Regions from separate parts of the Pallidibacillus thermolactis genome, predicted to be linked through region 2. Evidence: riboswitches for the same ligand, from Rfam matches in the RefSeq annotation. Region 2 holds a riboswitch; each other region holds the start of a gene.
The links. Region 2 has a riboswitch for preQ1 ahead of queF (preQ(1) synthase). Riboswitches for the same ligand answer to the same signal wherever they lie in the genome.
Positions count from the first base shown of each region.

Region 1: linked by a shared signal. The riboswitch ahead of queC (7-cyano-7-deazaguanine synthase QueC) and the one ahead of queF (preQ(1) synthase) in region 2 are both predicted to bind preQ1.
Region 3: linked by a shared signal. The riboswitch ahead of OEV82_RS03965 (QueT transporter family protein) and the one ahead of queF (preQ(1) synthase) in region 2 are both predicted to bind preQ1.

Region 1 covers NZ_JAOUSE010000004.1:37,493-40,777, forward strand. The annotation lists gene OEV82_RS02525 (aminotransferase class I/II-fold pyridoxal phosphate-dependent enzyme) at 1-953, opposite strand, end outside; PreQ1 riboswitch class I at 1,283-1,325, shown strand; gene queC (7-cyano-7-deazaguanine synthase QueC) at 1,450-2,118, shown strand; gene OEV82_RS02535 (VUT family protein) at 2,132-2,671, shown strand; gene OEV82_RS02540 (YkvI family membrane protein) at 2,723-3,285, opposite strand, start outside.
Region 2 covers NZ_JAOUSE010000038.1:25,190-28,474, reverse strand. The annotation lists gene OEV82_RS11700 (IS110 family RNA-guided transposase) at 1-501, opposite strand, end outside; gene OEV82_RS11695 (amphi-Trp domain-containing protein) at 762-1,037, opposite strand; gene queF (preQ(1) synthase) at 1,541-2,026, opposite strand; PreQ1 riboswitch class I at 2,129-2,174, opposite strand; gene OEV82_RS11685 (VOC family protein) at 2,247-2,678, opposite strand; gene OEV82_RS11680 (nuclear transport factor 2 family protein) at 3,044-3,285, opposite strand, start outside.
Region 3 covers NZ_JAOUSE010000006.1:94,091-97,375, forward strand. The annotation lists gene hemG (protoporphyrinogen oxidase) at 1-265, shown strand, start outside; gene OEV82_RS03960 (PH domain-containing protein) at 285-650, shown strand; gene OEV82_RS03965 (QueT transporter family protein) at 725-1,213, opposite strand; PreQ1 riboswitch class I at 1,222-1,266, opposite strand; gene OEV82_RS03970 (threonine/serine exporter family protein) at 1,639-2,400, shown strand; gene OEV82_RS03975 (threonine/serine exporter family protein) at 2,414-2,860, shown strand; gene OEV82_RS03980 (divergent PAP2 family protein) at 2,902-3,285, shown strand, end outside.

The DNA of each region.
Region 1 (3,285 bases), on a different contig from region 2:
GGATCCATTGTTACATTAGCCGGTGGTGCTAAAATTTCAATCTCTTTAATAGTAGAAAGTAAGTTTTTGAACGCGTTGATTTTTTTTAGCAAATACGATTGATCTTCCTCAGTAAATGATGCTAGATAGCCCCTTGATAAATCAAGGGATGCCATGATCGGATAGGAAGGACTGCTGGATTGCAACATTTGTAAATAAAATTCAATTTGGGTTTCTTCGATAAGATTACTATTAAAATGTAAAAAAGAGCCCATTGTCATGGCAGGTAATGTTTTATGTGCCGAGTGAACGACGATATCTGCTCCAAATGATATGGAGCTTTTTGGAAACGGATATGCTAAAGTTAGGTGTGCACCATGAGCTTCATCTACAAGAACAGGGATATTTTTTTCATGAGCTATATGGATAATCTTTTTTACATTCTCTTCTTCCGCTAAACCATAATAATTTGGATAAGTTAAAATAATGGCTTTTGGCTTCGGATAACTTTCAAGTGCCTTTAATACCGTTATTGCATCAAGAGAGCCGGCTATACCCCAATCTTCATAATAATTAGGAGTTAAAAAAACAGGATTTGCATTGGCTAGCATGAGTCCATGTAAAATCGACTTGTGACAATTCCTTTGAACAAAAACTGTATCACCAGGTTCACAAACTGCCTGTATCATTGCTAAATTGCCTACTGTTGATCCATTTATGAGGAAGAAACTTTTCTTTACCCGATATAAATTTGCTAACATGAATTGCGATTGGAGAATAGGACCTTCGGGTGCATGTAAGTCATCTAAGCCTGTCAATTCGGTAGCATCAATAGAAAGTACTGATTGAAAAAGAGATGGACCTTGCGTAAAAAATATTTGTCCATTTTTATGACCGGGAACATGAAAAGAGATTTTATTTTTTTTATAAAAATTCTCTAAAGCATCATATAACGGCGTTTTTATTTGTTCCATGCAACTCTACCTTCTTCTTTGTTATTGTAAATTGTAAAAGAAAAACTGGAAATTAAGTATGGTCAGGGAGGATCTTTTATCCATATTACCTACACCATTTCATTTGTACTATCTTTTATTATAAACTTTGCTTAAGAAAGGTGAATAATCAAAGTATACCTTTGCAAGTATGTTTTGCTTATCATCATTTGATCTTCCAAGATGTGGTCTGTATTTATATATAACTTTCAATGCTTTTGCTGGTAAATAATGTTCAATATTTCTCTTGAAAAATATCCGATGTTATGTTTCTATTAATAGTGGAAAATAAAATAGAAAGTCCGCAACTTGCGGCAGAGGTTCTAGCTACCCTCTATAAAAAACTAAGGAATGTCATACTTTCGTTAGTATGGCTTTTTTGTTTGTTATGAGGTTATAGTCACCCTCTATAAAAAAACTAAGTGAGAAGCAGTACTTCCCTTAGTACTGCTTTTTTCTTTAGAAAGGAGAAGCTTACATGTTAAAAGATGAAAAGGCAGTTGTTGTGTTTAGTGGAGGTCAAGATAGCACAACATGTTTATTTTGGGCAAAAAAGAACTTTAAAGAGGTAGTTGCTGTCACATTTGATTATAACCAACGTCATAATAAAGAAATCGAATGTGCCCAAGCTATAGCCAAAGAGACTGGTGTTAAGCATTACATTTTGAATATGGATTTATTAAATCAACTTGCACCGAATGCATTGACAAGAAATAATATCGCAGTGAAAAATGGGGAAAATGGCGAATTGCCATCAACCTTTGTACCTGGAAGAAATTTACTTTTTTTATCTTTTGCCGCAGTCTTAGCCAGTCAAGTCGGTGCCAAGCACTTAGTAACAGGGGTAAGTGAAACGGATTTCAGCGGTTATCCGGATTGTCGTGATTCGTTCATTAAATCATTAAATGTTACGATCAATTTAGCGATGGATCAAGATTTTGTGATCCATACACCTTTAATGTGGTTGGATAAGGCGGAAACTTGGAAGTTAGCTGATGAGTTAAGGATATTAGATTTAATTAAAACAAAAACATTAACCTGTTATGAGGGAATAATTGGCGACGGTTGTGGAACGTGTCCTGCTTGTGTCCTCCGTAGAAACGGGTATGAAAAATATATTCAAAGTAAAAAAACAGCACAGTGTTGAAGGAGATTGTATAATGAGAGTATTTTTATATTTAGCTTCTATTATTCTAGCGAATGTGTTGACTGCAGCATTTCAACCATTAGAAGTCGGTATACTTATTATTCCAATTGGCACGTTTTTAATTGGATGTACATTTATATTTCGGGATATTGTTCAAAATAAATATGGTCGTAAATTAACATATCTTTTCATTGCCACTGCTTTAGTTTTATCAGCTTTTGTTTCCTATTTATTAGGTGATACTTTAATGATTGTAATGGCGTCCGCCGTATCCTTTTTAATTTCAGAGGCGTCGGATACGGAAATTTATACACGATTAAAATTGTCCATTGGGTGGAGAGTCTTCTTAAGTGGGATTGTTGGAGGATTTTTAGATTCTGCTATTTTTGTTATTTTAGGATTAAGTCCTTTAGGTGCTGGATTTATTCCGTGGGAAGCTGTCCCAGTGGCGATTTTAAGTCAACTTATTGTGAAAATTCTTTTCCAAAGTATTGGTGCTATTACAATTGTTCAAATTGTAAAACATCCGAAGTTAAGAGCGGTCATTTATTAAAACAAAACGACAGAACATAGTGGGCTACTACGTTCTGTCGTTTTCTCTTGATTATGCAAGTTTATCTTTTGATTGATTTGAATTTAATTCAGAATCTGAGTTGTTTTTTTTCAGTCTAAATGGTGCAATTATTAGTGCGACAATTAAGATAACACCTAAATATCCGACTAATGGAAGGAAACTTGAAACAAGACCAGTAAAACCAATAAAACTTAATCCAAATTCACTGATCAGTGCAATCACTAAAATAACATTAAATTTCTTTGTACCAGTTTGTGCAAGTCGTGCAACAAAACCGTAGACTACACTCACTGTTGTATTAAATATCATTCCGAAAATGACAATGGACATTATTGTTCCTAAGATTGGTGAAATTTCATTGATAATACCGAGTAACGGCATATCAAGAGTGGCAACTTCTTCAATTTTAATGAAGATGGCAAAGTGGACAAGTTGAATTAAAATTCCTAGTCCGAGACCACCAGCAAGTCCACCGAAAGCCGCGATTTTCGGATCCTTAATGGTACTTCCCGATATAATCGCCATAGATGCACCTAGTGTAAGGTTCATACAAGCATAGTTAAGGCTAGAGACGAACCAATTCGGAAGTGAAG
Region 2 (3,285 bases):
GAATAGCTTTTCTAACTCAGGAAAACTCAATTGTAGAATCGCATGTAAACGACTATATAAATGCGTCATTTCACTACTTAATTCATCATAATATCTCGTCATTGCACGCATTTGTTTATAATATTCCTCTTCTTGATAAGTTTGTTCACGTTCAGCTCTAAAGTGAGTTTTCGCAAGTTCATGAGCGTCGCTTTTATCTGTTTTTTGTCTCCTCATTGAAGCCATTTGAATATTCGCTTCGAGTGGGTTAACTCGATAATACATATAACCTTGATCACCTAAGAATCGTTCTAGTGGTTTTGAATATACGCCTGTTGCTTCAAAGACAATATCAGGTGCCTGTCCATCTTTTTGTGTTAAAGATATAAGGGTTTCGTTTAATTTCTCGAAAGAGTAACGGTTATGGGTTATTTCACCCTCATATTCGCATTGACGATAACGGTCGTAAATGACCATTGTACTTTTCCCCATACTGACATCAAATGCCACTACGTGTTTCATATTTTCTGCCTCTCCTTTTTAGCCAAACATAGAAGTTCTTCACATTGCCTTATCGATTCCATTTTCTTATACACGGTCTCTTCGGACCCAACATACTAAACTGATTCAAATAAGGATGTGAAGTTGGTCTGTTTTTAATACGGACTCTATTTGGTCCCAGGGGCTGTTCGACCTTCCTTCACTTCTACTATAAAAAAATAGTAGCACAAACCTTGGCCTAGGTCTGTACTACTAATGTTAGTATGTTTTTAATATTTATACTATAAAATTTTCATTGTCTTTTTTTCTTCTCCTTCATACCAATCGAATTCAATTTCAAACGAGTGTTTATCTCCTTTCACTTCATATTCAAATTCTACTTTTATATCATCCGTCGGACTAATGACAATTTCTTCATTTCCTTGCATAAATACGAATTTCTGTTCTTCCCTTAATTTTTTTGCTATTGTTTCAAGGGTCGTTGCAAGTTGTTGGAGATTTTGGTTTTCTTTATGTTTTAACAAAACTTGTGTTCTAGGTTGATTTTGTTGTTCCATAAACATCCTCCCTATCAATCATTAATCAAAATATATTCCTAAAAGTATAATCAACAAAATAGTACTTATTCGACATTTTACAATAGCTCTTAATTCTATTTAAAAAATTGGACTTGAACGGTTAGAGTTGAAAAGGTTAAAGAAATCCCTTCTTTTTCATTTTCTGATAAACGGAGTTTAAACACAAAAAAGTCTGAGCTTACTAAAAACAAACGCTTATGTTAGTTCATTTATTTTTAGTGTAACCCAGACTAACAATTTTTATATGGCATATTTTTCCTTAAACATGATAAAGATAAATACACTCCTTGTAATTGATTTTACTCATGTATTTGATACAAGTTCTCATCCTTAGATTTATCATATTGGTTTTGTTGAAAACTCAAAATAAATGTTAAAAGATTTATATAATATTTAACAGGAAAAAAGATTGTTTTTGGTGGAAAATTGTCAATAAATGATTTAAAAAAATAACGAAGCCTTCTCCCATTTACCCTGTGAATTTAACGGTTATCCACTTTTTCAGGATATAAATCGTGATTCATCATACGGAAATTCGCCATTTCTTCATATTTTGTTCCTGGTTTTCCATAATTACAATACGGGTCAATGGAAATTCCACCACGAGGTGTAAATTTCCCCCAAACTTCAATATAACGAGGTTCTAACAATTTAATTAAATCATTCATGATAATATTGACACAATCTTCATGAAAGTCTCCGTGGTTACGAAAACTAAATAAATATAGTTTCAAAGATTTACTTTCTACTAATTTTTTATCTGGAATATAAGAAATATAAATTGTTGCAAAGTCTGGTTGATTCGTTATTGGACAAAGACTAGTAAATTCAGGACAATTAAACTTCACAAAATAATCACGATTGGAATGTTTATTTTCAACCGCTTCTAAAAGTTCAGGTGCATATTCGTATACATATTTTGTGCCCTGATTCCCTAGTAAAGATACTTCTTGTTTTTCTCTTCCCATAAAAAAATCCTCCTTTGATTGTGCAGGAGGAGGTTCACATAACGAAGTTAACTTCGGATACAAATAAAAAGCCCTGTCCTATGGACAAGGTTATAATATGTATGATCCATAGTTTTTTATAGAGGGTTTCGCTATGAACCTCTCCCGCATTATACGGGTATTTTATTCTACAATATTTTATCATATATGTTAACCATTCGCATGTCAAGGTTGAGAACCATTAGTTGTTATTTGAATTTTCTACTGAAATTTGCCACTTCACTCCGAATTTATCTGTAACTTGACCATATGCTTCACTCCAATCCGTTGATTGCAATGGCATAATAGCCTCTCCGTCTGCTTGCAGGCGTTCATATATTTTTTCTGCTTTTGCCTTATCATCTAGGACAATTGCAATCGTTAAATTTGAGCCCACTTCAAACGGTTCTCCCGGGGAGTTATCAGATATCATTAACTCGGAATTTTCAATGCGTAATTGTGCATGCAACACAAGATCTTTCATCTCTTCTGGTACTTTAAAATCAGGGCTATCTGGAAGATCTCCATAAGTTTGAAAATTCGATAGCTCCGCTCCTAGCGCCTCTTGATAAAATTTAACTGCTTCTTTGCCGTTTCCATTTGTAATGATATATGGTATTAAGCTAAGTGTCACATAATCACCCCATTGGATTTAATTTAACAATTAAAAGCTTATCCCTTTTTCTTTTTTTTCATACAAGACAGATAAATAAACACTATTATCTTTTTCATATGGTGATCTTTGCAAATATACAAGTTTTTTCATTTCCACAAGATGACTTCTTCAACTAAGAAATTTTTCAATATTATATACAATATTGTCATCTAACATGTTTTTGATTTAAATAGATTAATCAAATGGATACAATTCTCTCTTCGTCTATGTCAGGGGAGATTAAATATTTATTACGGACTTGATTTATGGACAGTTCTTTGACAAGGAACAAACTATTTTATAACCTACGATCCTTTTAAAGACATTTATCTAAAAAGTTTTGATCAAACATTTTTTGTTTTTGTTCCTTGATGAAAAACCATCTTCCATTCACCGTCAAATTGCTTCCAGATGGAACTTCGTAAAGAATATTCGTTTGTAATCTCGTTAAAGATTTGATAAGTTGCTAATACAACCTCGTCTGATAATCGGTGTATTTCAAATTCACTCATTTTCATCTTAACAATGCCAATTCCGTCTTCTGGTATTTCTTCTTCCTTAAACAAAACTCTACCTGAACTGCCAA
Region 3 (3,285 bases), on a different contig from region 2:
CATTAATCTAGCACTGCAAGATATAGAAAAAAGTTTAAAATTAAAGGAGAAACCTGTTGTTTGCAATATTACGAAATGGACTGACCTAATGCCGACCTATGATATATCACATCCAGAAACGGTTAAGAAACTAGAAAAAATTTTCGAAAACAATTTTCAAGGTATATTCATCGCTGGTTGTTCGTATTATGGAGCAGGGATATCAGATTGTATTGAAAATGGAAAGGAAACCGCTAAAAAAATTGTACATACTATTTATGAGTGAGTAGATTAGGAGGGATAGGATGGCAAATGTAGATGCTATAATGGAATGGACGTTTTATGAAGAAGTAGACGTACCACGAGATGTTCAAGCGATCTTAATAGAAGGTGAAGAACCCCAGGTTGCTTATCGTACGGTCCGTGATGTTGCCGTTGTAACAAATAAACGATTTATTATTGCTGATAAACAAGGAATTACAGGAAAAAAGGTTGAGATCTATACGATTCCTTTTAAATCGATCGACATGTATTCCACCGAAAATGCAGGTCGACTTGACTATAATGCTGAAATTCAATTTTGGACTCGAACAGGGAAATTTAAATTAAATTTAAATAAAAAAGTTGATATTCGGAAACTTGATCGTATCATTGCATCTCATATTTTATAATGAAAAAAGCTATCCGATGGTTTAACCAACTTATCAATTTGGTTGGAAAAACTTGTCTGGATAGCTTTTATAAATTATTTTATTACTTTATCAAAATGAACATTTTTATGGATAGCAAACATAATCGGCATTGTAATGAGCATAACTGCAATTTCCCCAAGAATTAATATACCCCAAGTTTTAAAAAATGGTGTTCCGAAAGCGATGTTTAACTCCCAAGAAATGATAAAAATCATAATACTAAAAACAATGGAATTTATCACCATACGTGCCCAAATGTTTTTTACATATTTTGAAAGAAGAATAAAGATTCCTAAAGAAATGGCAGTATGGGCTACACCGAATGTGATATCTAAAATTTTCATTGGCGAGAAAATCAAATTTGCTAAAAAGACACCGATAACGATGCCGAAGAAATATTTTTTGTTAAAAACAATTAAATGATTAAACATTTCCGATAGCCGTAATTGTAGTACACCGAAAGCAATTGGTTGGACTAAGAAAGTGACAGCAATATACAGTGCAGCTACAATTCCACTTACAGAAATCGTTCTAATATTCACTTTTTATCCTCTCCTTAGTTTTTTTACGTGGGATGGTTGCGAACCACGTCGGATATCTCCGAAAATTAGACAACTCTTAAATTGTATAGGAAATGATATTGAAAAACAAGCGATTGTTGTTATGGGAATATATGGATAACTGTGAATTAAGGGTTGTGTTTTGGCTTTCTAAAATATATATTTAATATTTGTTGTATAGTTAAGATGGACATTGAAAACCCTGTCGAATGCCTTTATTCATAACATAAAGTTTATACGCTAGAATATATAGTCAATTTGTTTGATTTATGTGAAGGACTAAACATAAAGGGGTTTCGAAAAATGTTTAGCATTTGTGTACAGACGGGCGTCACGCTATTCAAAAATAAACTTTGCAACAATTTTATTCCATGGATACACTAATAATGAATGAAGGTGGATAAAAATTGAACAATATAAGAAAACGTAATTATACTATTGATGAGATTTGTATTTTGGCGGGGCAAATTATGCTCGAAAGTGGTGCTGAAACATATCGAGTTGAAGATACTATGAATCGCATTGCGAAAAGCTTTGGGGCTGAATATGTAGAAAGCTACGTAACACCTACAGCGATCGTTTTTTCCATTGATGGTGATGAAATTACAAATACAAAAATGAAACGGATTGAAAAAAGAGGAACGGACTTAAATAAAATTACTGTTGTCAACAGTTTGTCACGGGAAATTAGTGAAGGAAAATGGACGCTTCAGGAAGCGTACCAAAAATTAATAGAAGTGCAACGCGCGCCATTCGTCTATTCTTATTGGCTTCAAATATTAGCTGCGACAATCGTGAGTGGATGCTTTGTTATTATGTTTCGTGGGAGTTGGGTTGATTTTATTCCAGGAATGATTACCGGTGGATTTGGCTACTTATGTTTTTTAATTATTGATCGCATTGTGAGAGTACGGTTTTTCTCTGAATTTATAACTTCAGCAATTATTGGAATATGTGCTCTATTACTTGTATATAACGGATTTGGAATGGAAGTCGATAAGATTATCATTGGGTCTGTCATGCCGCTGGTACCTGGGCTGGTCATTACAAATGCCATTCGGGATCTTATATCTGGTCATTTAGTCTCCGGTATTACAAAAGGAGCGGAAGCACTGCTTACAGCGATGGCTATTGGAAGTGGAATTGCGATTATTATTGGTCTATTTTAAAGGAAGTGATTGAATGTTAGAGCAACTTGTAACCAGTTTTATCGCTTCGAGCGGTTTTGGTATTATTTTTAATGCACCGAAGCAGGCAATTGTAAAGTGCGGATTTGTCGGTATGCTTGGTTGGATGATTTACTTTTTCATGGTAGAAAATACATTTGATGCAGTATTTGCAAGTTTTGTAGCATCCTTCTTTATTGCCATCGTTAGTTATTATTTTGCAAGACGTTATAAAACTCCAGTTATTATATTTACAGTCGGTGGCATGATTCCTCTTGTTCCGGGAGGACTAGCCTATAATGCGATGCGTCACTTTGTCTTAAATGATTATAATGTTGCCATTCAACTTGCTGCTAAAGTCCTATTCATAGCGGGAGCTATTGCGATGGGGATTATTTTTTCTGAAGTGTTTAATCAAATTGTTCGTAATATCCAGCTAAAGATACGGAAAAAACATGTATAACCAACCTCTTTTTAACCAAGCTATTATAAGAGGTGGTCAATATGAATAAACCAATTGTGACGGCACTTACGACAATTGGATTGGCGCAATTTTTAAAAATACCTTACAAAAAAATAACTGATGGGAAATGGGAATGGGAGATGTTCTTTGAAACAGGCGGAATGCCCAGTTCTCATTCCGCAGGGGTATCTTCTTTGGCAACATATATTGCCTTACGAAGAGGCGTGAAAACCATTGATTTTGCATTGGCAACCGTTTTTGGGTTACTTGTTATGTATGATGCTCAAGGAATTCGCAGACAATCAGGAGAGTTAACCATTAAAGTAAATGATCTTGAAGAGGAAGTGGAGCGCCTTCGTGGAGAGGAAGACCACCACTATCATGATGAAAAATCCAAAAGATTACGAGAGCGGCTTGGTCATCAG